3 regions of the Arthrobacter sp. CDRTa11 genome follow, and region 1 is predicted to be linked to each of the others. Evidence: predicted binding sites of a transcription regulator. Region 1 holds the regulator's gene; each other region holds the start of a gene.
What was found. Region 1 encodes LexA, which represses DNA repair genes until DNA is damaged. Its sites were predicted from a motif close to TCGAACANNTGTTCGA; they were not measured.
Positions count from the first base shown of each region.

Region 2: F8G81_RS05535 (LexA family protein) is a predicted target of LexA. The motif match lies at 5,011-5,026, and genes of this name have one in related genera.
Region 3: F8G81_RS13865 (DUF6504 family protein) is a predicted target of LexA. The motif match lies at 3,580-3,595, and genes of this name have one in related genera.

Region 1 is NZ_CP044532.1:1,786,317-1,794,158, forward strand. It holds gene dapF (diaminopimelate epimerase) at 1-498, shown strand, start outside; gene F8G81_RS08130 (class I SAM-dependent methyltransferase) at 479-1,093, opposite strand; gene hflX (GTPase HflX) at 1,528-3,096, shown strand; gene F8G81_RS08140 (ATP-dependent DNA helicase) at 3,089-5,152, shown strand; gene lexA (transcriptional repressor LexA) at 5,188-5,943, opposite strand; gene F8G81_RS08150 (LysM peptidoglycan-binding domain-containing protein) at 6,277-6,693, shown strand; gene F8G81_RS08155 (histidinol-phosphate transaminase) at 6,805-7,842, shown strand, end outside.
Region 2 is NZ_CP044532.1:1,197,843-1,205,684, forward strand. It holds gene F8G81_RS05515 (MFS transporter) at 1-755, opposite strand, end outside; gene F8G81_RS05520 (aldo/keto reductase) at 937-1,908, shown strand; gene F8G81_RS05525 (helix-turn-helix transcriptional regulator) at 1,998-2,867, shown strand; gene F8G81_RS05530 (Y-family DNA polymerase) at 3,275-4,573, opposite strand; gene F8G81_RS05535 (LexA family protein) at 4,566-4,997, opposite strand; gene F8G81_RS05540 (hypothetical protein) at 5,102-5,509, opposite strand; gene F8G81_RS05545 (hypothetical protein) at 5,820-6,437, shown strand; gene F8G81_RS05550 (phosphotransferase enzyme family protein) at 6,493-7,449, opposite strand; gene F8G81_RS05555 (PLDc N-terminal domain-containing protein) at 7,476-7,730, opposite strand; gene F8G81_RS05560 (helix-turn-helix transcriptional regulator) at 7,797-7,842, opposite strand, start outside.
Region 3 is NZ_CP044532.1:3,091,765-3,099,606, forward strand. It holds gene F8G81_RS13860 (DNA polymerase III subunit alpha) at 1-3,180, opposite strand, end outside; gene F8G81_RS13865 (DUF6504 family protein) at 3,177-3,518, opposite strand; gene F8G81_RS13870 (hypothetical protein) at 3,677-4,066, shown strand; gene F8G81_RS13875 (chorismate mutase) at 4,127-4,447, opposite strand; gene F8G81_RS13880 (VOC family protein) at 4,467-4,889, shown strand; gene F8G81_RS13885 (SOS response-associated peptidase) at 4,915-5,646, opposite strand; gene F8G81_RS13890 (mycoredoxin) at 5,780-6,037, shown strand; gene F8G81_RS13895 (FG-GAP-like repeat-containing protein) at 6,076-7,842, opposite strand, start outside.

The sequences.
Region 1 (7,842 bases):
GGCCCATGGGAGTTCATTTTTCCAGGGGATGCCACCGCCAAGGCCATGGATTCCCTGGTCAGCGCCGACGGCCTGGAGGTACCCCGGCCTGCCCTGTCAGTCAGCATGGGCAACCCGCATACTGTCGTTGCGCTTGCTGAGCTCTCGGAGCTTGAGGCAACCAGGCTCTTCACGCCTCCCCGCGTTGATCCGGTGCCTGCCAACGGGACCAACGTTGAGTTTGTCGTTCCCGCCGAACCCCTGGTCCACAACGGGGTGGGCATGGTGACGATGCGCGTTCATGAACGGGGTGTGGGCGAAACACAGTCGTGCGGCACTGGCGCGTGCGCTGCCGCGGTGGCAATCAGGCACTGGGCCGGAGCCGAGGCGCCCGACACCTGGAATGTGAAGGTGCCAGGGGGCGTCGTCGGGGTAAAGTTCTTCGTCGGACCAGGCGGGCACGAGCACGTAGAACTTAGCGGACCAGCCGTGATCGTAGCTAGCGGGACGCTTTCCTGACACGCAGGATCCGGAAGGACTTGGACGTGGACTCGCGGCTGACCGTTAACGATTCATCAAATTCGGCGGACAGCCAGCGCTGGAGGGAGTCCGAGCCCAGGTTCTTCTGGACCACCAGCCACGCCGAGCCGCCTGGTGCCAGCCGCGGGAGCCAGAGCTTCAGTAGCGAATGGAGTTCGTCTTTGCCAATCCTGATGGGCGGATTGGACCAGATGGTATCGAAACGCAGCTCAGGGTCCACCCCTTCAGGCGTGGTGGCGGTGACATTCTCCAAGCCGAGGATCTGGGCGTTTTCGTTCGTCAGGATGATGCAGCGTTCATTCACGTCCACTGCATAAACGTGCGCATGCGGGGCACGGAGAGCCATGGTGAGGGCGATAGGGCCCCAACCGCAGCCGATGTCCAGGAGATTGCCAGTGGGCGAAGGAGCCGGAACTTCGGCGAGCAGTACGGCAGTTCCCTTATCAATACCCTCCGGGCTGAAAATCCCAGCAGAAGTCTGCAGTCTGCGCGTTTCCCCGGCGAGGTCCACTGTAAGCGGTTTGCGGGTGAACGGCCCGGCGGGCGATGCGCTGAAATAGTGTGCGGACTCCATAACTGGCCAGATTAGTTGGCCGCAGGGGCGTATGGGAAACCGCAGGCGCAAGGTTCTGCTAATCTGGAACGCATGTTCTTGATCTTCGAGTAGCCGGCACGGGTTTCAACCCGTCCCGCAGCCAAGTCCCGCAGCGATGCAGGTGTCAGCCTTCCGCAAATGCGCAATGAACAGGCCCAACGTGCCTGTTCAAACGCCGGGCATTACTCGAAAGAATCAGCCTTTCTGCTGGTCCAATCCTGTCCTTGCCGGCGTCCTTCCAAGATCGCCCACGTTTACCGGACGTGGAACCCACGCTGTGCGCGGCCACTTTGCCGGGCAGCGCAGCAGACCAGGAGGCCAGGATGACTTCAAGCCGTCAGCCCAGCGCGAATACTTCACCACTCACCAGTGATCGGCACTATTCTGGAAATGCCGAATCTTCAAAGGAGAACATGACCAGCCAGCCCAACACCGGATCCGATCCAGCAGCACAGGACATGAGCCCTGAGGAAATACAAGCTGTCATCGACCGGATTCTCTCCAAGGATGTACCGCCCAGGAACGCGGCCGCCGAAAACGGCGACGCGAAGGGCGTTTTTGGCAAGGCCCAGGCGATATCGCGCCTGGACGAAGAGCACAGCAGTTACGACGGCGACCAGCAGGACCTTGAGGAACGCCGTGCGCTCCGGCGGGTGGCAGGCCTCTCGACAGAACTGGAAGACGTCACCGAAGTCGAGTACCGGCAGCTCCGGCTGGAGCGTGTGGTACTGGCGGGGCTCTGGACGGAAGGGACCTTGGCCGACGCCGAGAATTCCCTCCGTGAACTCGCTGCATTGGCTGAAACCGCCGGCTCAGAGGTCTTGGACGGCCTCGTGCAGCGCCGTGCCAAACCAGACCCTGGCACTTTCTTGGGCTCCGGAAAGGCACTTGAGCTCAAGGACGTCGTGATGGCCACAGGCGCGGACACTGTGGTGGTGGACGCCGAGCTGGCTCCGTCGCAGCGCCGTGGCCTGGAGGACATCGTCAAGGTCAAGGTCATTGACCGCACAGCGCTGATCCTGGATATCTTCGCCCAACACGCCAAGAGCCGCGAGGGCAAAGCCCAAGTGGAACTCGCCCAGCTCGAATACCTCCTGCCGCGCCTGCGTGGCTGGGGCGAATCGATGTCCCGCCAGGCCGGTGGCCAGGTGGGTGGGGCCGGTGCCGGCATGGGCTCGCGTGGTCCCGGCGAGACGAAGATTGAACTGGACCGCCGCCGGATCAGGACCCGCATGGCCAAACTGCGGCGTGAGATCAGCGCCATGAAGCCTGCGCGGGAAACTAAGCGGGCCAACCGGCGTCGAAATTCTGTGCCGTCAGTTGCTATCGCCGGGTACACCAACGCCGGAAAGTCATCCCTGCTGAACAGGCTGACCGATGCCGGCGTCCTCGTGGAAAACGCACTCTTCGCCACGCTGGATCCCACGGTGCGCAAGGCCGAAACCGCAGACGGGCTGGGCTACACCCTGGCCGATACTGTGGGTTTTGTCCGCTCCCTTCCGACGCAGCTGGTGGAGGCGTTCCGTTCCACGCTGGAGGAGGTGGCGGACGCAGACCTGATCCTGCACGTGGTGGACGTCTCACACCCGGATCCGGAAGGCCAGATCGCCGCTGTCCGGAAGGTCTTCAGCGAGGTGGATGCCCGCAAGGTGCCTGAAATCATCGTGCTCAATAAGGCCGACGCCGCCGACCCGTTTGTGGTGGAGCGCCTCAAGCAGCGTGAACCGCGCCATGTGGTTGTTTCTGCCCGGACCGGCCAGGGCATCGCCGACCTGCTCAAGGCCATCAGTGACGCGATTCCGCGCCCCAGCGTCAAGCTGGAGCTCCTCATCCCATACAACCGGGGTGACCTGATCAGCAAACTGCACGAGACCGATGCCGAGATACTGAGCCTGGATCACGGTGAGGATGGCACACGTGCTGTGGTGATGGTCCGTGAAGGCCTTGCGGCTGAACTGGAATCATTCACCAGCAATGACTGAGCTGGTGGCGGGGGAGACTTCCGAAACGGCCGGCGAGGAGTTCGTGATCGAACTCCTCGACCGTGCCGTTGCCGGCATGGGAGGGCAAAGCCGGACAGGACAGCACGAAATGGCCCGTCAGGTGGCTCGCGCCATCGAAACCGGGGACCATCTCCTGGTCCAGGCCGGAACCGGCACCGGAAAGTCACTGGCGTACCTCATTCCGCTCATCGCGCATTCCCTGGTGAGCAGCAAGCCCACCCTGGTCTCCACCGCAACACTGGCCCTGCAGACCCAGATCGTGGGCCGTGACCTGCCCCGCCTGCTCAAGACCATCACGCCCGCCCTGGACCGACCGGTCAAGGTGGCGTTGGTTAAGGGGCGCTCCAACTACGTGTGCCGGCACAAGCTCGAAGGCGGGTTCCCGTCGGAAGAGCCCGCCGAGGGCCAGCTCTTCTCCCTCGGGGAAGACACCAGCGTGCCGCACTTTGCCGCAGCCATGGGCGGTCCGGCATCACAGCTGGGCAAGGAGGTGGTGCGCCTGCGTGAGTGGGCGGAGAAGACCGCCACTGGTGACCGTGACGAGCTCCTGCCCGGCGTTACCGACCGCGCCTGGCGGCAGGTGTCCGTTACCTCGATGGAGTGCCTGGGGGCGCAGAAATGCCCGCTGGCAGCGGAATGCTTTAGTGAACTGGCGCGCCAGGACGCAGCTGAAGCCGACGTTGTGGTGACGAATCACGCCATGTTGGCGGTCAGTGCTTTCGAAGGACTGGCCGTTCTGCCCGAATATGACGTGGTGGTGGTGGATGAGGCCCACGAACTCCAGGACCGGGTTACCGGCGCCGTATCAGGGCAGCTTTCGGTTGCCATGGTCCACGCTGCCGCCGCCGGTGCCCGAAAGCACACTGCCATCACCGTCGACGCCCTGAATGCAGCCGCGGCCAACCTTGAGGTGGCCCTGGCCGGCGTCCCCAGTGGTTTGCTCCCGAACGGCCTGAACGATGAACAGCTGGACTGCGTTGACCAGCTTCGTGAGGCCTGCCGGGCAGCCCTCTCGGATTCAAAAGGGGACAGCAGTACAACGGCCGACGGCGGGCGGCAGCTTGCCCGGTCCCGTCTCCTGCTGATTCTTGAACTCTGCGAACGGCTCATTGCGGCCAAGGACAACCGTGAAGTGGTGTGGTTTTCGCGGGCCAGCTCGTTTGATCCGCAGCAGGGCTATTCACAGCCTGATGAAAGCGCACCCGTTTTGGTCAACATTGCCCCGCTCAGTGTTGCCGGCAAGCTGCGCGAAGGACTCTTTGCCGGCCATACGGTTGTGCTGACCTCAGCCACGCTGGCCATCGGCTCCGCCTTCGAGCCGACGGCCGGGGGATTGGGGCTGATAGGGGACGGCGCTCCCAGCTGGACCGGAGTGGACGTAGGGTCCCCCTTTGATTATCCAAAACAGGGGATCCTCTACGTTGCCGGGCACCTGCCCAAACCGGGCCGGGGTGCCGCGCCGGAGGCGCTGGATGAACTCGAGGCCCTGATCCGCGCTTCCGGCGGCGGCGCCCTCTGCCTCTTCTCATCACGCCGCGCGGCCGAAGAAGCCGCAGAAGCGATGAGGCCGCGAATCGGCGTCAGCATCCTCTGCCAGGGTGATTCCACCATGACGGCCCTGGTTAGGCAGTTCGCCGACGAGCCCGATACGTGCCTCTTCGGCACGATGTCGCTGTGGCAGGGAGTTGATGTCCCGGGCGGATCCTGCCGGCTCGTGGTCATTGACCGGATACCGTTCCCGCGGCCGGACGATCCGCTGATGACGGCACGTTCACGTGCGGTAGCCCAGGCGGGCGGAAACGGATTTATGGCTGTCTCAGCCACGCACGCAGCGATCCGCCTCGCCCAGGGGGCCGGCAGGTTGATCCGCTCCACGGGAGACAAAGGTGTGGTGGCCGTGCTCGATTCCAGGCTGGCAACCGAGCGTTATGCCGGTTTCCTTCGGGCTGCGCTGCCACCGTTCTGGCCCACGACAGACCGCAAGATAGCTTTCGCCGCCCTTGAAAGACTGGCCAAGGAAAGCCCACGGGCCTGACCGCAGCCCGGGACAAAACCTGGAGCGGTTGGAGCCTAAAGCGAGCGCAACACTGAGACGACCTTGCCCATGATGGTGGCGTGGTCTCCGAGAATGGGCTCGTACTGCGTGTTCTGGGGAAGAAGCCACGTGTGGCCGTCCCGCTGGCGGAAAGTCTTCACTGTGGCTTCGTCGTCCAGCAGGGCTGCAACGATATCGCCGTTGGCGGCGTCGGCCTGGCGCCGGACAACTACCCAGTCGCCGTCGCAGATCGCCGCGTCAACCATGGAGTCCCCGGCAACCCGCAGCATAAACAGTTCACCCTGTCCCACCAGCTGGCGCGGCAGCGGCATGACGTCCTCTACCACCTGGTCCGCAAGAATCGGACCGCCGGCCGCGATCCGGCCTACAAGGGGCACCATGGCGGTGTCCATGGCCGTGGGCAGATCCAAAACTGCCCCGCCATCAATGCTGCGCAAAACGGGCGGCTTGGCAGATGCTGATCCTGCCGATTTGCCAGTGCCGCCGTCCAGAGTGAGTGGCATCAGGACTTCCATGGCCCGTGGCCGCTTGGGATCGCGCCGCAGGTAGCCTAGTTTCTCGAGCTGCGACAACTGGTGCGTGACGCTGGACAGGCTTGCCAGGCCCACGGTGTCGCCGATCTCGCGCATGGATGGCGGATACCCGTTGTCATTGACGGAGCGCTGAATTGTTTCCAGGATCTTTTTTTGGCGTGCTGTAAGCCCCTTCGGGACCCTCTGGGGCTGCCGACCCCGCTGGGTCGCCCTGCCGTCAGCGGCTGGTGCTGCCATATTCGCCAATGCCTTTCCGTTGCCCCGGGTGTCCACGGCCGCGGGTGCCGGAACCTCCGGCCTGGATTGTCAGACCCTGCTGATCAACTACAGGAGTGGTTGTTCTTTGATCCAAACGTAGGGCAGCCGCAACGCTTTTTCAAACATTTGTTCTAGCGAGTCTCGACAATATTCGTTGATAAGTGCTAAAACTGAAGAAGCAAAGTTCGAACATGTGTTCTATTCATTGCCTGCGGTATTCGAATACTCGGATCTTCAGATGAAGGCCATCCGGGCCGCAGGCGGGAAAAGGACACTCCGGGCAGCACAGTATGGTCCAGGAGGGCTCATTTCATGTCAGCTATATCCGCTTCACAGGCTCGCCATCAGCAGTTCGTCTCCGTCCAGCAGCTCACGTCCCTGCTGGATGCGGAACCGCAGCCCCGTAAGAAGCCCCTGCCGCCGCTCCGGCTCACGCGCCGGGGGCGGATCGTGCTCATCGGTATTCCCCTGATTTTCCTGGCTGCGTTGCTGCTGTCCCTGGTGGGCTTCCTTAACGCCCCGGCGAAGGCGGCAGACTCCGCTGCCGGCCTTGCCCTGACACCCACGGTGTCAGTTACCGTTCAGGGCGGGGAATCGTTGTGGGGTATCGCGGCCACAGTTGCCCCAGAGCGGGACCCCCGGGATGTGATCGCGGATATCGTTCAACTCAACAACCTCAGCGCGGGGACCGTTGTGCCGGGGCAGCAGCTGTTCGTTCCCACCAAATAGCGGGATCCTCAGAACCTGCCGCCCCTCATCAGCCAGTGTCTTCCCTGGACTGCGGAAGGCTGGCGGGCTGTCACATTTTCCGGGCACCGGCATGGGCACTAAACTGTTCAGGTGAATGACCAGCTAGAGCGCCTGAACCGTCTTCCCCTCCGGAGCAACCTCCGCGGGCTAACCCCTTACGGTGCCCCGCAGCTGGATGTGCCCATCCTGCTGAACGTGAACGAAAACACACATGGTGTCCCGGCGGACGTGCAGGCCGCCATCACCGAGGCCGTGACGGAAGCCGCCGCCGGTTTGAACCGCTACCCGGACCGCGAATTCAGCGAACTCCGGGAAGCTCTGGCTGAATACCTGGGCCACGGCCTGAACCCCACCAACATCTGGGCGGCGAACGGCTCGAACGAAGTGCTCCAGCAGATCCTCCAAGCCTTCGGGGGTCCAGGACGCAAGGCCCTCGGGTTCCCGCCCACGTATTCCATGTACCCGCTGCTGGCCAGCGGTACAGACACGGAGTACATTGTTGGCCAGCGGGCGGAGGGTTATGGGCTGAGCGCGGAATCGGCGGCCCTGCAGGTCAAGGAACTCCAGCCGAACATTGTCTTCCTCTGCTCACCCAACAACCCCACCGGGACCGGCCTTGGCCTGGACGTCGTGGAGGCGGTGTACTCCGCGGGTGAGGCCAGCCAGACCATAGTGATCGTTGACGAGGCCTACCACGAGTTTGCCCATGACGGCACTCCCAGTGCCCTGACTCTGCTGCCCGGCCGGGAACGCCTGATTGTCACCAGGACTATGAGCAAGGCCTTTGCTCTGGCCGGCGCGCGCCTGGGCTACATGGCCGCGGCGCCTGAAGTGACAGATGCCCTCCGGCTGGTTCGGTTGCCGTACCACCTCTCGGCCGTCACCCAGGCCACAGCCCTCGCGGCCCTCCGCCACCGCGAAGCACTTATGGCGGACGTTGAGGACATTAAGAAACAACGGGACCGGATCGTCGAAGAGCTGACCAGGATGGGCCTCACGCCAGCCGCCTCTGATTCCAACTACGTCTTTTTCGGGGGACTGGACCGGCCCCATGCTGTCTGGCAGGAGCTGCTGGACGCCGGCGTGCTGATCAGGGACGTCGGCATCCCCGGCCATCTCCGTGTCACC
Region 2 (7,842 bases), 590 kb from region 1:
GTTCCCACCGGTGGGATGCCCATACCGGCGATAGCGAGCAGGAACATGAGAACAAAGAGGGCGGCGGCGTTCGTTGAGAGCGGGACGAGCAGCCCCATCAGCACGATGGTCCCTGCGGTGGCTGTGATGAAGGTGGTGACGGGGCGGTTGTCGGCGAACCTTCCGGCGAGGTTGGTTCCGATGATCGCGCCGAGGCCGAAGACGACGAAGATCAGGGGCACTGCCCAGGCCGGCAGCCCGGCACGGCCGGTGGCCAAACGGGGAAAGGTAGCTGAAGGCATGTCATGTAGCCGCCGGTGGCCAGGATGGTGGCGATGACCAGGATGCCCATGCGGGCGGTCATGATCGCCCGTAGTTCGGCACGGACGGACGGCGCGTGCGAGTGCTTGTTTGTGGGCGTGAACCGCGCGATAACGGGAACTGCGACGACGGACAGGATCGCCAAGTCCCCAGAATGTCCCTCGCCAGCCAAGGAGTTGGCCGGCGAAGGATCCGAGCGGGACGCCCGCGACGGTGGCCAGGCCCACACCGCTCATCATCACGCCCAGGGCACGGGAGCTGTCGGGCGGGCCGGCGGCCTGCGTTTCGACGACAGCGGCCACGGAACAGAAGGCCCCGGCCGCTAGGGCAGTAATCACGCGTGCGGACAAGACGGTCCCAACGTCGTTTCCCAGCGCCGCCATGACGTGTCCGGCCGCGAAGACCACCAGCGCGAAAACGAGCGTGGCACGCCGCGGCAGGCGCAGGGTCGCCATTCGCAGAATGCTTCTTTCGCTGGCCTTGAGTCCGGAACCGGGAAGTTCCGTCCTGTCGACCATCCCGTGGCTGCCCTGCACGGAGAAGGACCCGTTCTGACGTGGTCTGGCAGGTCCTGTTTGGCCGCCTCCGATCCTCGTACCGTCAAAGGAACGAAACCCCGTCTGAAAGAAGGACCCCATGGAATACACCCGACTCGGCAACACAGGACTGAAGATCAGCCGGCTTGCCCTGGGCTGCATGAGCTACGGCGACCCCACCACGCCGAACGCGCATGTGTGGGCCTTGACCGAAGAGGAAGCCGCCCCGTTCTTCCGCCAGGCCGTGGATCTGGGCATCACTTTCTGGGACACGGCCAATGTGTACCAGGCCGGTACCTCCGAGGAAGTTGTGGGCCGTGCCATAACCAAGTTCTCGAGGCGTGAAGATATTGTCCTGGCCACGAAGGTTCGCGGCAGGATGCATGAGGGTCCAGGCGGCGAAGGCCTCTCCCGCAAGGCCATCATGGAACAGATCGATGCCTCGTTGGCCCGCCTGGGCACGGATTACATCGACCTGTATCAAATCCACCGCTTTGACGATGAGGCGCCGGTGGAGGAAACCCTGGAGGCCCTCCACGACGTCATCAAGGCGGGCAAAGTCAGGTACATCGGAGCTTCCTCGATGCATGCCTGGCAGTTCGCGAAGCTCCAGCACGCAGCGGATCTTGGCGGCTGGACCAGGTTCGTCTCCATGCAGAACCAGTACAACCTGCTGCGCCGGCAGGACGAGCCGGAACTCATGGCCATGTGCGCAGATATGGGGGTGGGCCTGGTGCCGTACTCGCCCAACGGCAAAGGCCGGCTGGCCCGCCCGGCAGGGGAACAGAGCAACCGTTCTAGCACGGACAAGGTGGTCCAGGCATTCGACAACGATTACGACGGCCCCGTGATCAATGCGGTACAGGCCGTGGCCGAGGCTCGCGGCGTCACCATGGCCCAAATCGCGCTGGCTTGGGTCCTGCGGAACCCGAACGTCTCGGCCCCCATTGTGGGCGCCACCAAACCGCACCACCTCCAGCAGGCCGTCGAGGCGCTGTCCGTGGAACTGAGCGACGAGGAAGTCAATATGCTTGAGGCCCCGTACGTGAACTACGGCCCGGCGTGGTACTGACACCGCCCCCGGCGGTGAACGGCCCCCGGCGCCGGGAGGACCTGGCAGGTCCTGTCGGGACCGAAGGCGGCAGGCCTACCCTTGGAGCTATGGATTCCCGGTCCGAGATCAGCAGCTTCCTCACCTCCCGGCGCGCCAAGCTCACCCCCGAGCAAGCAGGCGTCCCGCTGTACAGCGGGGCACGCCGGGTCCCTGGCCTGCGTCGCGAGGAAGTGGCGCAACTGGCCGGTGTCAGCGTGGACTACTACGCCAGGCTGGAACGCGGCAAAATCTCCGGCGCATCCCGAGAGGTCATGGAGGCGATCGCCCGCGCCCTGCAGCTCGACGAAGACGAACGCGACCACCTGCTGGACCTCGCCAGGATCACTCAGCGGCGCACCCCGCGACGGAAACCCTCCAACCGCACCACGGTCAGGCCGGGGATCCAGAGCGTCCTGGACTCCATCGATGCCCCCGCATTCGTGCAGAACGCCCGCCTTGACCGCCTGGCCTCCAACAGAATCGGCCGGGCGCTCTACTCGCTCCCCGACGACGGATCCCGCGACCGATTCAACTACGCGCACTACCTGTTCCTTGATGCACGCGCCCCGCGGTTCCATCGTGACTTCGACACAGCCAAACACAACGTGGTGGCGCTCCTTCACGCCGCCACGGCCCGGGACCCCTACGACAGGGAACTCATCGAGATCATCGGCACGCTCTCAACCCAAAGCGAGGAATTCCGCACCCTCTGGGCCTCCCACGACGTTTTCCGTTACCGGTCCGGGCAGAAAATGCTCACCCATTCAGCCGTCGGCGACCTCGAATTCGGCTACGAATCATTCGAGCTCTCCACCGACCCGGGCCTGGTCATGCTCGTATATACCGTTGAACCGGGATCCCCGACCGCCGACGCCATGCGAATACTCGCCAGCTGGACCGTCCAGGCCCTCCACCCCAGTAATGCTTGGATTGACTGATACTCGTCCGCCAGCTGAGGAGATGTCCGCTTAATTCGAAGTGTCGATGCAGCTTGTCGCCGCCGAGATTTACGTCTCGACCAAGGCGTCTCACAACCCATGGGATACGAGACGTCTCAACGAGTGAACAGTCGCCTCGCTGCACTGTCACAGCTTTTCGGCGGAATCCCGGACGTGCGATGGCAAGGGCAATTCTCGTAACTATGTCTTGCAACCTTCGGCAAGAATCGAGTGCTCATCGTTAGTTATGAGACACGTGAGCGCGGGTGGGCAAGAGCTGATCAGTACGGCAGCAGCTAACTGATCGGCAGCAGCCCTATGGGCCACTGGTTGACAAAGTGCAGTGAAGGGGGAGCTCCTCCATGGTTTGCCCTGGGTTCTTCCTTGCTCTCAGCGATGGTGGGCGGTTAGGCGGCTTTGACGAGCGGAAGTTCGTCCCAGTGCGTGGTGTACCGGGGTGAGAGCATGTCCCGTTTCATGCTCCAGTCCGGTCCGCCGCGGATGCCTGCGTGGCCCAGGCCGATGGACCCCCGGCCGTACCGGCGGCTGACGTCCTCCAGGAGGGCGCCGATCCCACGTTCCTCGTGGGCGTTTTCGAAGAGGTGCAGGGGTGGCTGGTTGCCGGTGGGCCGGAGGTCCGTGACCATGATTCCTGCCCTGGCATACTTGACGCCTTCCTGGATGAGGGGCAGCAGGGCATGAGAGGCCCGCGTCAGCAGTACAGGATCAGCTGTGGGCATCGGAAGCCGGATGCACACCGAGGGGTAGGAGGTGTCCCGCGGGTTGTAGTGCGAGGTGCCGGCAAAGGCAGTGAGGACTTTGGCCTGCAGGCCGTGTTTGGCCAACCGGGCGGACGCCTGCTGGCCGTAGACGCTGAGGACCTGCCGCAGGTCAGGCGCCGTGGTGATCGGGGTGGAGAAGGACCGGGAGAAAATCAGCTGGTCGCGGCCGATCCGTTCCTCCTCCATCGGAATGCAGGGAGTGCCCTGGAGTTCGAGGACCGTGCGCATCATGACCACGGAGAAGCGGTCGCGGATCACCACGGGGTCTGCCCTGGAAAGGTCCAGGATGGACTGGATTCCCATCGCGTTGAGGCGTTTGGTGAGCCGGGTTGCCACACCCCAGATTTCGATCACCGACAGCCCGGCCATCAGCGCTTCCCGCACAGGTGCAGGCACTGAGCCCCATTGGCACACGCCGTTGAACGCGGGGTTGTTTTTGGCCCATTTGTTGGCCAGCTTGGCCAGGGTCTTGGTGCCGGCGATGCCCACGCAGACCGGCACCCCGACGTGCCGGCGGCAGGCCTCCTTCATGGCATGGCCGAGCAGCCGCAGTTCCTCGGGGGAGCCTTTGACGCCAAGGAAGGCCTCGTCGATGCTGTAGACCTCGAGCCAGGCGGAGTACCTGCCCAGCAGGTCCATGACACGGGCGCTGATGTCCCCGTAGAGCTCGTAATTGCTGGATCTGGCCACCAGTCCCCATTCCTTGGCCCTGGGCGCGAGTTTGAACCAGGGTTCACCGAGGGGGATGCCCAGGGCTTTCGCTTCGGGGCTCCGGGTGACCGCGCAGCCGTCATTGTTGGAGAGCACCACCAGCGGGCGGCCCTCAAGTGAGGGATCAAACGCGCGCTCGGCGCTGGCGTAAAAGCAGTTCACGTCCACATGCGCGATCTGCTCCATCTGCCGCATGACTGCGGGTTTAGACATGGTGCAGGCACCTGGTGGCCACGCCCCAAATGGTCAGCTCGCTCAGTGCGGAAACGCGGACGTCCGGATAGTTGGGATTCTCGGCCTGCAGGAGCACCCCGGCGGCGGTGATCCGGAGCCGCTTAACGGTCAGTTCGCCGTCGAGCACTGCAATGACAACGGAACCGTCCTTTGGCTCCAGTGCCCGGTTGACGATCAGTTCATCGCCGTCGCTGATCCCGGCGCCTTCCATGCTGTCACCGCTGACGCGCACCACGTAGGTGCTGGTGATGTCCTTGATCAGGTGTTCGTTGAGATCTATCCGGCCGTCAAAGTAGTCCTGGGCGGGGGAGGGGTAGCCCGCGGCAACCGGAACCGGGGAGATCAGCACCGACAGTAGGGAACTACCCGCATCTATCACGCGGGGACCAATAATAACGCGCACAACACACCTTTATTCGAATATATGTTCGATAGGATAAGTGTACGCGCAGGGGCCGACAGAGGGCACTCCATGGCATTGGAAGGGTCCTGGAATGGCCACCTTGTTTAGTGCTGACCGGCTATGTGTGCCTGTTCCCCGACGCCCCACGGCTTGGGTGGTGCAGTGACGGCGGCGACCGCGGCTGCCAGGGCCGGCACATAGAACCAGCCGATGGTTGCTGAAGAGATGACCGTGAAGATGCCAAGAGCGATGGTGGTGGCTACGGGCAATGCGTGCGCCGTTCGCCGCACCAGGAGTGGTAACCCGGCCAATACAACGGGGACCAGCAACGGAACCAAGATGGAAGGCCCCATGACGTCAAACATGGTCGAAGCCGTGACATGGTCCGGCGCTCCGTTGCTCAGGCTCATCGTGCTGTAAACGGGAAATAGGAGCAGCACCAGGGAAGCCCCGGCTGCGAGTGAGAGGGCAATGATCCGGCGGACTCGCTTTGGATCCCAATGGCGTCTCATACAGGCCCCCGAGTGTTGTTGTGTATACCTCAACGAAAGCACTGTTCCAGGGATCCGACCAGACGGTTTATCGGTCATGCGGCCATTAGACTCGGGTGACGTCGGCTTATGGGGGATGCAGATGCGGTATGGAAAAGCTCTATTTATTGTGGCGGCGCTCGCCACTCCACTGGCGGGATGCGAGTACAGCGGGCCGGCCGAGGGGGCGGTGACTTCCCCGGCCCAGACCGCGACCAGGGAACAGCGGTCGATCCAGCAAAACGTTGCCGAAGTGGCGGGTTTACTCAAAGCTTTCCCAACAGACCCGGGGATGCCGTCGGAAACAGAGCCTGCCGGTGAGCTTACGATTGAGCTTGCTCCCGGCGACTATACGGTCAAGAGTGCCTGTGCCGGTGGCAACAGCGCCAATCTCTCCATTGTCCAAGGCGAGCGCCCGCCCCTGACAATGCCCTATACGTGCGACTCGGTCCTGGAACGGTTCGTCCGGCACCCCGGTGGCCCCTTAACCATCAGTGCCACCGTACCCACAGGCAAACCGGCCGCGGCGGGCGTTACCGTACAGCCCAACACGGACGCACGCGCTTCGGAACTGGAAGACCTGCAGGAGTGGTCAGCACAGAGGCTGGGACCCGAGAAACCCGGCCAGCATTATGGTTCCACCGTTTCGGACACAGTCACCAACTACGGAATGACGGCACTCGACCCCGGCACTTACGAACTGCACTTTGTCTGCGAAGGACCACCCGAGGTTCAGCTTTCGGTGTCCGTTCCGTCAGGTGCGGAAGTTCTGGCTCCGGTACGGGTCCCGTGCAACGGAGACCTCTTCAAAACTTCCCTGGAGTTGGTCAGCCAGGACGCAGATTTCCGGATCGACCCAGGTGACCGCACAGTAGGCCGATACGCGTTCAGGCTGGTTCCATCCACGTAGTCCCGTTCCATTCTGTCCCGCCGGATACGGGAGTGCTTCACCGAACCCGTGGTACTTACACAGCGCGTGCCCATCCGGCGGGGTCATCGCCCGGAGGGATGGCCTGGATCCCCCGCAGCAACACAAGTGCGTGCAGCCATTGGCGCTCGAGCGGGCTGAGCGGCCGCACGGACTCGTATCCCGCAAGAAGCGCGGCCCGGGCCCTTTCAGGCGTCGGTTGCCATGATGTGAACCGGGTGCCGAGTAAGACGCATGCGTTCGCGAGGTCGCTGACGCAATGGTCCAGCCCCACCTCGTCGAAGTCCAGAACGGCGATGACCTCCGAGCCTGCGGTCAGTATGTTCGAGGCCCGGTAATCGTTGTGGATCAGCTGTGGCTCGCTGTCGATCGGCGGCAGCGACTCTGTCTGGCGGCGGAGTCTTGCGGACGCGTCCGGCACCCTCCCGGTGTCCTCGTGCTGCAACCATGTCTCTACCCGCCGTCGCAAATCCAGGGACCCTGCCGTGAAGCGCCCCAGCCCGGCCAGCCGGCTGTCACTTTGCATTGCCAACGCGCCATGTAGCCGCGCCAGACACGCGCCGGTCTTTCGAACCGCCGCGTCAGCAGTAATGTCGAGCAGTTCGCCGTCGATCCGCGGCTGCACCGATACGGATACGGAACCGATGATTACCCGGAGCTGCCCGTCAACTGAGGCCAGTGGGGGAGCCACGGGCACGCCCTGCTGGTGCAGCTCTTGGATCAGGTCCGCGGCCGCGGCAAACTTGGTGAACTGATCCTGGGCCCGGGACCACTTCACCACCAACGCTCCCCGGCTCGTGCGAACCCAGGCGATGGCGTTGTCGCCACTGATGACAATCCGCTCGCACGCCTGTACCTCGATGGCCCAGGTTTCAGCGAGGACGTCAGTAAGCCAGCCGGAAGCTTCATCGAAGCTGTCATGACCGAATCTTTCCTGCAGGGCGCTCCTGGGCTCGGCCGATTCCCAAAGCATCGATAACCCGGTTGGAAACATCTTCGAGAGTTTACCCGCATGCCGCATTACTTCCGCAGCGCTGACGCTCGTCCGCCGGGGGAGGGACGGCGCCCCGTCAGGAACCACAGCACTGGTCCCAGCACGGGCAGCGCAAGCACGATCAGAGCCCACACCAGCATGCCTCCGGAGGTGTACGTCCTGTTCCGGGCGATGCTGATCAGGGCAGCAATGATCAGGACTGCGTACGCCATCAGCATGAATCCCAGGATGCCAAAGGTCGGAGTCAGAGGGCCTGCAAGCCCGTTGGCAGCTGATGTCATGATGGTTCCCCCCCCAAGCAGTGCGGCTAGCGGATGCGGTAAACCCTACTGCCCCTGCCAAAAGTCTCAGGGCTGGCGCACGTCCTGCGGCTGGGCTGTGGCGGCTACCTCC
Region 3 (7,842 bases), 1.3 Mb from region 1:
CGGTGTCTGGGTGGCGATTCGCACTCCGGCCACCAGCACTTCAGTTCCGTTGCGCAGGCCCAGCAGTTTATCCGCCGTGGTGACGCCGAGCCTGTCCAGCATGGGCCGGTGGCTGTCCATCAAGTGCCCGCTGACATCAATGGCCATCAGATCAAGCTCCGCGCGCACGTTGTCCACCAGCGTGGGTGCGGGCAGGCCCGGTTTGACGTTCCGCAGTTCCACGTCCCCCAGGGGCAGGGCCAGCTGGCCCTCGATGACCTCGATACCCTTGCGGGAAGCACCCGTGGATTGAAGCTTTTGGAGGTGGTGGACAAGGTCTGCGCGGTTGGCGCTCCCGCCGGACTCCAGGTGCAGGGAATCAAAGGCGCCAAGCTGGGCCAGCCTCCTGATGCTTGGTTTGCTCAGCCGGGACCGTGCCCTGAGGTCCGCCAGGGAATCATAGGGCTGGCCGGCAACGATCCGTTTGAGTTCAGCCCCGGATACGCCGTAGATCCCTTTGAGGCTCAGCCTGATCCCCAGCTTGCCCCGGTCCGGCCCTTCGATGACCCGTTCTACCCTGTATTCCGCCTGGCTGCGGTTGATGTCCAACGGCAGTATGGGGATGCCCAGCCTGCGTGCCTCTGCCACCAGGAGGCGTTTGGGGTACATGCCCGGATCGTGCTCCCACAACCCGGCCAGGAAAGCCTCGGGGTGGTGGGCCTTTAGCCAGGCAGACTGGTAGGTGGGCACGGCGAACGCCGCTCCGTGCGCCTTGCAGAAACCGAAACTTCCAAAGGATTTCAGGGTTCCCCAGACTTTATCCACGACCTCCGGGGTATACCCGTTGGCGCGGGCTTCCCGGCGGAAGAATTCCTCCACTTGAGGTTCAAGGGCCTCGTTGCCCAGTGCGCGGCGGAATTCGTCGGCCCGGGCCAGGCCGCAGCGTGTCATGACATCAAAGGTCTTCAGGATCTGTTCGTGGAAAACGGTGACCCCGTGCGTTTCCTGAAGCACGGGTTTCAGGTCAGGATGCGGATAGACCTCCGGCGCGAACCCGTGCCGGTGCTCCAGGAACGGCCGCACCATGTCCGACTTCATGGGTCCTGGCCGGAAAAGTGAAATATCGATGATGAGGTCGTTGAAGTCGCGCGGCGCCATCTTGCCCACCAGCTCACGCTGGCCAGGGGATTCGATCTGGAAACAGCCCAGCGTATGTGTGCTGCGGATCAGCTCATACGTGGGCTCATCATCAAGGGGCACGGCGTTGAGGTTAATGTGGCCATTCTCGGCAATGTAGTCAGGCCCGGAACCATCAGGGCCGGAGGGGTGGGCACCGGCGGCGACCACCTCAGCCTTGGAAGGGTGGATCCGGATGACTTCCCTGACTGCAAAGGCCATGGCACTCTGCATCCTGACCCCCAGGACATCGAGCTTGAGCATGCCCATGGGATCCATGTCGTGTTTGTCGAACTGGCTCATGGGCAGCCCCAGCCCGCTGGGCTGGACAGGGGTCCGGTCAAGCAGGGTGGCGTCGCCCAGGATCACTCCGCAGGGGTGCATGGAAATATGGCGGGGCAGCCGGTCCAGCCGCTCAGTGAGGTCCACGAGCAGGTCCAGTTGCTGGTTTTCGGCAAATCCCCGTTGTTCCACCCGCCCGGCGAACTCCCGAAGTTCTGGCTTCTCGGCGAGCGCCTCGCGGAACTTCCGGGCAGAAAAGCGCCACAGCTGTTTGGCGATCTCCCCCACATCGCCGTCATCCATGCCCAGCGCCATCCCCGCATCACGGACCGCACCGCGGGCACGGTATCCGTTCTGCATGCTCATGAGCGTGACGCGCTCGGCGCCAAAGCGGTCAAAGATCTTCCGGTAGACGTTGTGCCGCTCAGCGCTTTCGACGTCGATATCAATGTCTGGAAGGGTGCCCCTGTCACGGGACAGGAACCGTTCGAAGACGAGGTCGTGCTGGAGGGGGTTCACCTGGCTGATATCAATCAGGTAATTGACCAGGCTTGAAGCGCCCGACCCGCGGGCCGCCGCCCTGACCCCCATATCCAGGATCATCCTGGACACCTCAGCCACTGTGAGGAAGTAGGAGGAGAAACCAAGGTTCTGGATGATCCCCAGTTCATGATCGAGGCGATGGCGCATCTCATGTTCGGCAGTACCGGAAATTCCCGGGAACCGCTGTCCGATCCCGGCCTCACACCGCTGGACAAGTTCAACCTGGGGGTCCTGGTCTATGCCGATGATTGATGTTTCGGGCACCACCGGCTGCTTCCAGCCCATATCCGTCACCGGGTCAATCCGGCACAGGTCGGCGAGCGCCTCGGTCTGTGTCATCAGCTGTTTGAGGTCAGCAGCGCCGTACCCTGCGGCGTGGATGATCTCCCTGGCCAGCAGGAGCATCTGCCCTGATGTTTTCAGCCAGCCCTGGCCGTTGGGCTGGAGCAGGGGTTCGGCGGCCAGCTCAGGAAGGGACTTGAGGGTCCGAGCAGAATCCAGCACGTCAGCCGTGGCGGCGCCATCCTCGGCGCAGTACCGTACAGCATTAGTGATAACGGCCGGAACGTGGTGCTCCTCTGCGAGTTTGAGCATTCGTACTGCATGGGCGGTACTCAACGGTGAGCCGGGGGCGCTGAGCTGGGAGACAACCTCGGCCACTATTGTTCCTGCCGGCATGGCGTCCAGCCAGCGTTTAAAAAGTGTGCGAGGACGCAGGTAACGCCGTCCGCCGATGGCCAGTCCGACGTCGGAATCGGGTCCGATCAGGACCGTGAGTACTGGCTTGAGGGTCAGTGGGTCCAAGGTCCGGGATGCGAGCTCTGCCCGGGTGACTGCCACCGGCACCACTCCCCCGGCTTTTCCGGAAGTGCGGGCATGGGCATCCGAGACCAGCCGGCACAATGCCCGGTAGCCCGCTCCCCGGTTGTTTCCGCGGGCGAGCACCACTACCCGGCCAGCAACCTGGGTGCGGTGGTCCCCGTCGTCATCAAGGACCGCAAGGTCAACACCCACAATGGGGTCTATCCCGGCAGCCATGCAGGCTTTGAGGTGTTTGATGGTGCCGTACAGGCCGTCCCTGTCCGTGCAGGCGAGCGCAGTGGCACCATCTGCGGCGGCAACCTGGGCAAGCTCATCAGGCCAGGAAACGCCGTAGTGGGCGCTGAAGGCGGTGGAAACGTGGAGGTGCGTAAAAGTCATGCTGTTCTGGGCTGGATTCCGTGATGGATCCGCAGCAGCCTCCAGCGGCCGCTGCCGACATGCCTGGTCAGATCAAGGGTGAGGGGCTCAGCGGGAGTGCTGCCGCCCGAACCATTGGGGGTGTCTGCAGCCAGGACCTGGACCCGCCAAATTTCATGGTCCACCAGGCCTGGCCCGCTTCCCAGCGGCGCACGCTTTTCCTCCGCCCACCACTGCCTGCGTTCGTACCACCGCACAGGTTCCGCGCACACCGTGTATTGCCGCCCGGCCCATTGAAGCTGCAGCGGCTGGCCTGAAGGGGTGCAGACAACGTCAACGGATTCGCTGAACATGCCCATTGCGCCTCCCTGGAAACGGAGCTGTCACCTGACTGTAAATTACTCAGCCAATGACAGCTGTTCGAATACATATTCGAACAATTCAAGTCTACGCCGGTGCCCAGACAAAACCTAGACAGGGGTGGACGGACGGGGCAGCAGGGGAGCAGGATGGTGCCATGACCACCAATGACGCACTCCTCAAGCACGTAAGCATCAAGGCCCAAGACTCCACGCTTGTGGCCACTTTTGATATAGACGGCAATATCCCGGGATCGGGTGCTTATGTGGTGGGGCTCATGGCGGCCGATCCCGACTATTCATCACAAAGACGGCTCGGCATAGAGTTCATGAACGGGGAGGCTATAGCCTGCTACTCGTTCAGCCATGACCAGGGCATCGAAGAGAACTATGATCTCAGTGGTGTCACCCACTCCGGCAACACCATCACCGGCAGCTTTCCCCTGGCCGTTATCCATGGGCTGGGCAAGGGCCACGTTATGTCAGCCTTCAGCGAGGCCGACGGGCGGGAGTTCCAGTCCGGAGTCCCCGTTGAGGAAGCGATCTAGGGAAGCACTCTAAAGCGACTGAAGCCTCCCGGGAGCGCAGAGACGCCCCCAGGGTCAGCTTCAGCTGTTTCCTTTGTGGACCTTCATTTCGAGTTCGATGAAGCCCGTGATCATGGCACGGTACGTCGATTCCACAATGTCAGGATCAATGTCCTTCTTTTCCGCGGCTAAACGGACGTGTTCGATGATCCTCTCGACCCGGCCGGGAGCGCGCACTTCTGCGTCGTCCCCCTTCAGGGTCCCTGCGATCCGTATCAGGCGTTCCCGACGGGCAATCAGGCCCACGATCTGCTCGTCCACTTCATCGACTGCTATGCGGACTGCGGCAAGCTGTTCCTTGTCCGCCAAAGCATCTTTGTCGCTTCCTTGAGTTATCTCCATCACATGACAGTATCGAAGCATGCAGCCAAGAGTCGACTTCATCTCACTGGGTGTCCGCAGCGTCGCGGAGTCCCGCCGCTTTTATGTGGAAGGACTCGGCTGGCCGGTCCGTAAGGAAATTCCGGGTGATGTGCTGTTTATCCAGGTTAACCACGGGCTGACGCTGTCCCTTTGGGATGCCGGGCAAATGCAGGCGGAGGCGGGGGTGAGTCCTCCGGGGCCGGTCCCCCACATCACCCTCAGCCACAACCTGGCCAGCCCTGAGGACGTGGACCGCGTCATGGCCGAGGCAGCTGCTGCCGGTGCCGTCATCGTTGCGGAGCCAGTTACACAGCCATGGGGCGGGTACAGCGGCTATTTCGCCGATCCGGATGGGTTCCGCTGGGAGGTTGCCTACAACCCCACCTGGTCAGTGGACGACGCCGGCAGCGTCACCATCTAGGGCAAGTCACCGTTCATGGGTGGTACTAGAACAGTGCCTCCACGGGCCGGATGAGCTCCGGCGAGTTGTGGCGCACGTTTCCCACGTCCCGGCCTACAGACTCCACGTGCCAGTCGGCAGCGACGCCCTTCACCCCGGCGCGGACCAGGTCCACCAGGGCAGCGGGGTCCTGGGCGTGCGGGTCGAGCCAGGATTCCATGGTGGCCGCGTCCATCGGGATCGGCACCCGGTCATGCAGGGCGGTGAGCTTGCCGAATACTGTTGACTCGGCCCCGGGCGGCGGGGTATCCGCGGTCAGGATGGAGGTGGAGAGCATCCACCGGCCTGGCTCCCCTTCCGCCTTGGACGGATCCTTCCACCATTCGTACAACCCGGCAAACACCAGCCCCGCACTGTTTCCGGGGTGCACGTAATACGGTTGCTTCGCCTTGCCTGCGCCCTGCTTCCATTCGTAATAGCCGTCAGCAGGAACGGCGCAGCGTCTGGATTTCATCGCTTTACGGAATGCCGGCTTTTCCAGCACTGTCTCGCTCCGGGCGTTGATCATCCTGGCTCCGATGCCGGGATCCTTCGCCCACGACGGAACCAGCCCCCAGCGTGCCACGTGCAGCTGCCGAACCGGCCCGCCGTCGATGAGCCGCTCCAGGACGATGGGCACATCATCGGTTGGCGCCACGTTCCAGGAGGGAGGGAGGTGCACCTCTTCCTCCAGCCCGGCATCAAACTCCGCCAGCAGGTCCCCCACGGCACGTGCCATTACATAGCGTCCACACATGGCTCCAGCATGCCATGGCCCCCGGCACTGTCATACGCCGGCGCGGGCGCGGGGAATAGCGGCGGGCAGGATACCGTTGATGGGAATGAACCCCTTCAACGCATAGGAGAACTCTGTGGACTTCACCCCCGAATCCGGCACCATCACCATGTTTTCCACCACCTGGTGCGGCTACTGCAACCGGCTCAAGAAGCAGCTGGACGCGCAGGGCATCGGCTACACGGAAATCAACATCGAGGAAGTCGATGGGACAGCCGAACTCGTGGAGCAGATTAACGGCGGCAACCGCACCGTGCCCACCGTGCTTTTCCCGGACGGCACAGCAGCCACCAACCCGTCAGCTGCCGAAGTCAAAAGCCGTCTCGCCGCATAGACGGCTTATGAAACTGCTCGATGACCATGGTCATGCTGCTAAATGATCATGGTCATGACGTTCCAGCCGGAGCCGACCAACGTGCGTGGTAGCCACCCGCCGGAGCCGTTGCCCGGGTAAAGCCACAGGGCTCCGCCGGCGTCGCGGGCCAGAATATCCACGTTGCCGTCCCCGTTGAAGTCGGCCGGTCCCACGATCGCCGTCATGACGTTCCAGCCGGAGCCCACTGCATAACCCGCGCCGGCCACGGAGACTCCATTGCCCGTATAGAGGTATAGGGTGCCCCCAGTGTCGCGGGCAAGGAGATCCTCCAAGCCGTCACCGCTGAAGTCGCCCGGGCCTACCATCGCAGTCATGATGTTCCAGCCGGAACCAATGATGCTCTGGCTAAACCACCCGCCTCGCCCATCGCCCCGGTAGTGCAACAGCTGACCGTCCGAGTCCCGGGCCACGACGTCGGCTCTTCCATCACGGTCCAGATCGCCAATGGCTGTGATTTCCTTCATGACGTTCCATCCCGAACCAGCTTGGACCCTGGCAATCCAGCCACCGTTACCGTTTCCGGCATACAACCACAGAATTCCGCTCGAGTCGCGGGCCAACAGATCGGAATTGCCGTCACCATTGAAATCGCCGGGAGCTATGACCGAGGTCATAACGTTCCAGCCCTGCCCCACTTGCACCCGCGCTTGCCAACCACCGACGCCATTTCCGGGGTACAGCCACAAGGTGCCATCACCATCTCGGGAAAGGACGTCGGGGTTCCCATCACTGTTAAAGTCGTGAGTCAATGGGCCGGGGGCGATGGTGATCGTTTGAGTCGGGCTGATGGCGTCAGGACTGTAACCGTTGCTGACCGAGACGCGGAATGAAAAGGTCCCGGCGGTTGTGGGGACTCCTGCCAGTAAACCATTCGCTCCAAGTGATAAGCCGGGCGGCAGCGAACCATTGGTCACTATGAAACTCGGAGTAAGGGATCCTGTCGCCTTGAACAGGTGTTCATAACGGACACCCACCTTGCCAGGTGGCGGTGGCACAGCGGCCGAGAGTGTCGGGGCCATGCTCTTGCCGTCGACAACGACGATCCCGCTGATCCGATCTTCAGACCCGGACAAGGAGCGAACGTAGATCCTGTTCCTTTTCGAATCCACGGCCATTGGGCCGGGATAGCCAGACACCTGGAGGAGGCCCGAGGCGTTGGTTGCACCGTCGAAGACCCTAAGGTTCCTTCCGTAGTATTCAGCTACGTAGACCTTGCTGGTTGCCTCATTCACGGCAAGGGTGGCTGGGAAGTCTCCAGTTGGAACGGTTACCAAAGTGTTGGAGCCGGCGTCCAGAATCGTCATGCTGAAATAGTTCAGAGCATAGACCTTGTTGTTCGTGCGGTTTACAACCACTTCCTGAGGGTTGGTGTCATTGCCTGTTGGGATGCTTTGGACCGAGTGGGTAGCGCCATCAATGGCTACTATCGTCTGCGCTTTAGGGCAGGTCACATACACCGTGTTTGTGGTGTCGTTGGTTGCCAAACCATGAGTGCCCGAGCAAACGGGGACGGTAGTAATGGCGTTTGTAGCCCCGTCCAGGACCGTCACATGATTGCCGAGAGGGGGAACACTGTAGATTTTGTTGGTCTTCTCATTGACAGCGACAGACTTGTCGCTGAAGGGTTGAGAGGAACCCACCGCTGGGAAGGACGTCGCTACATCGGTGGCGCCCTCAATGACAGTAAGACCGTTAGGGCCGCCATTTTTGACGTACACCTTGTTGGTTACCTCGTTGACAACTATCGCAGAGGGATTGCCGAG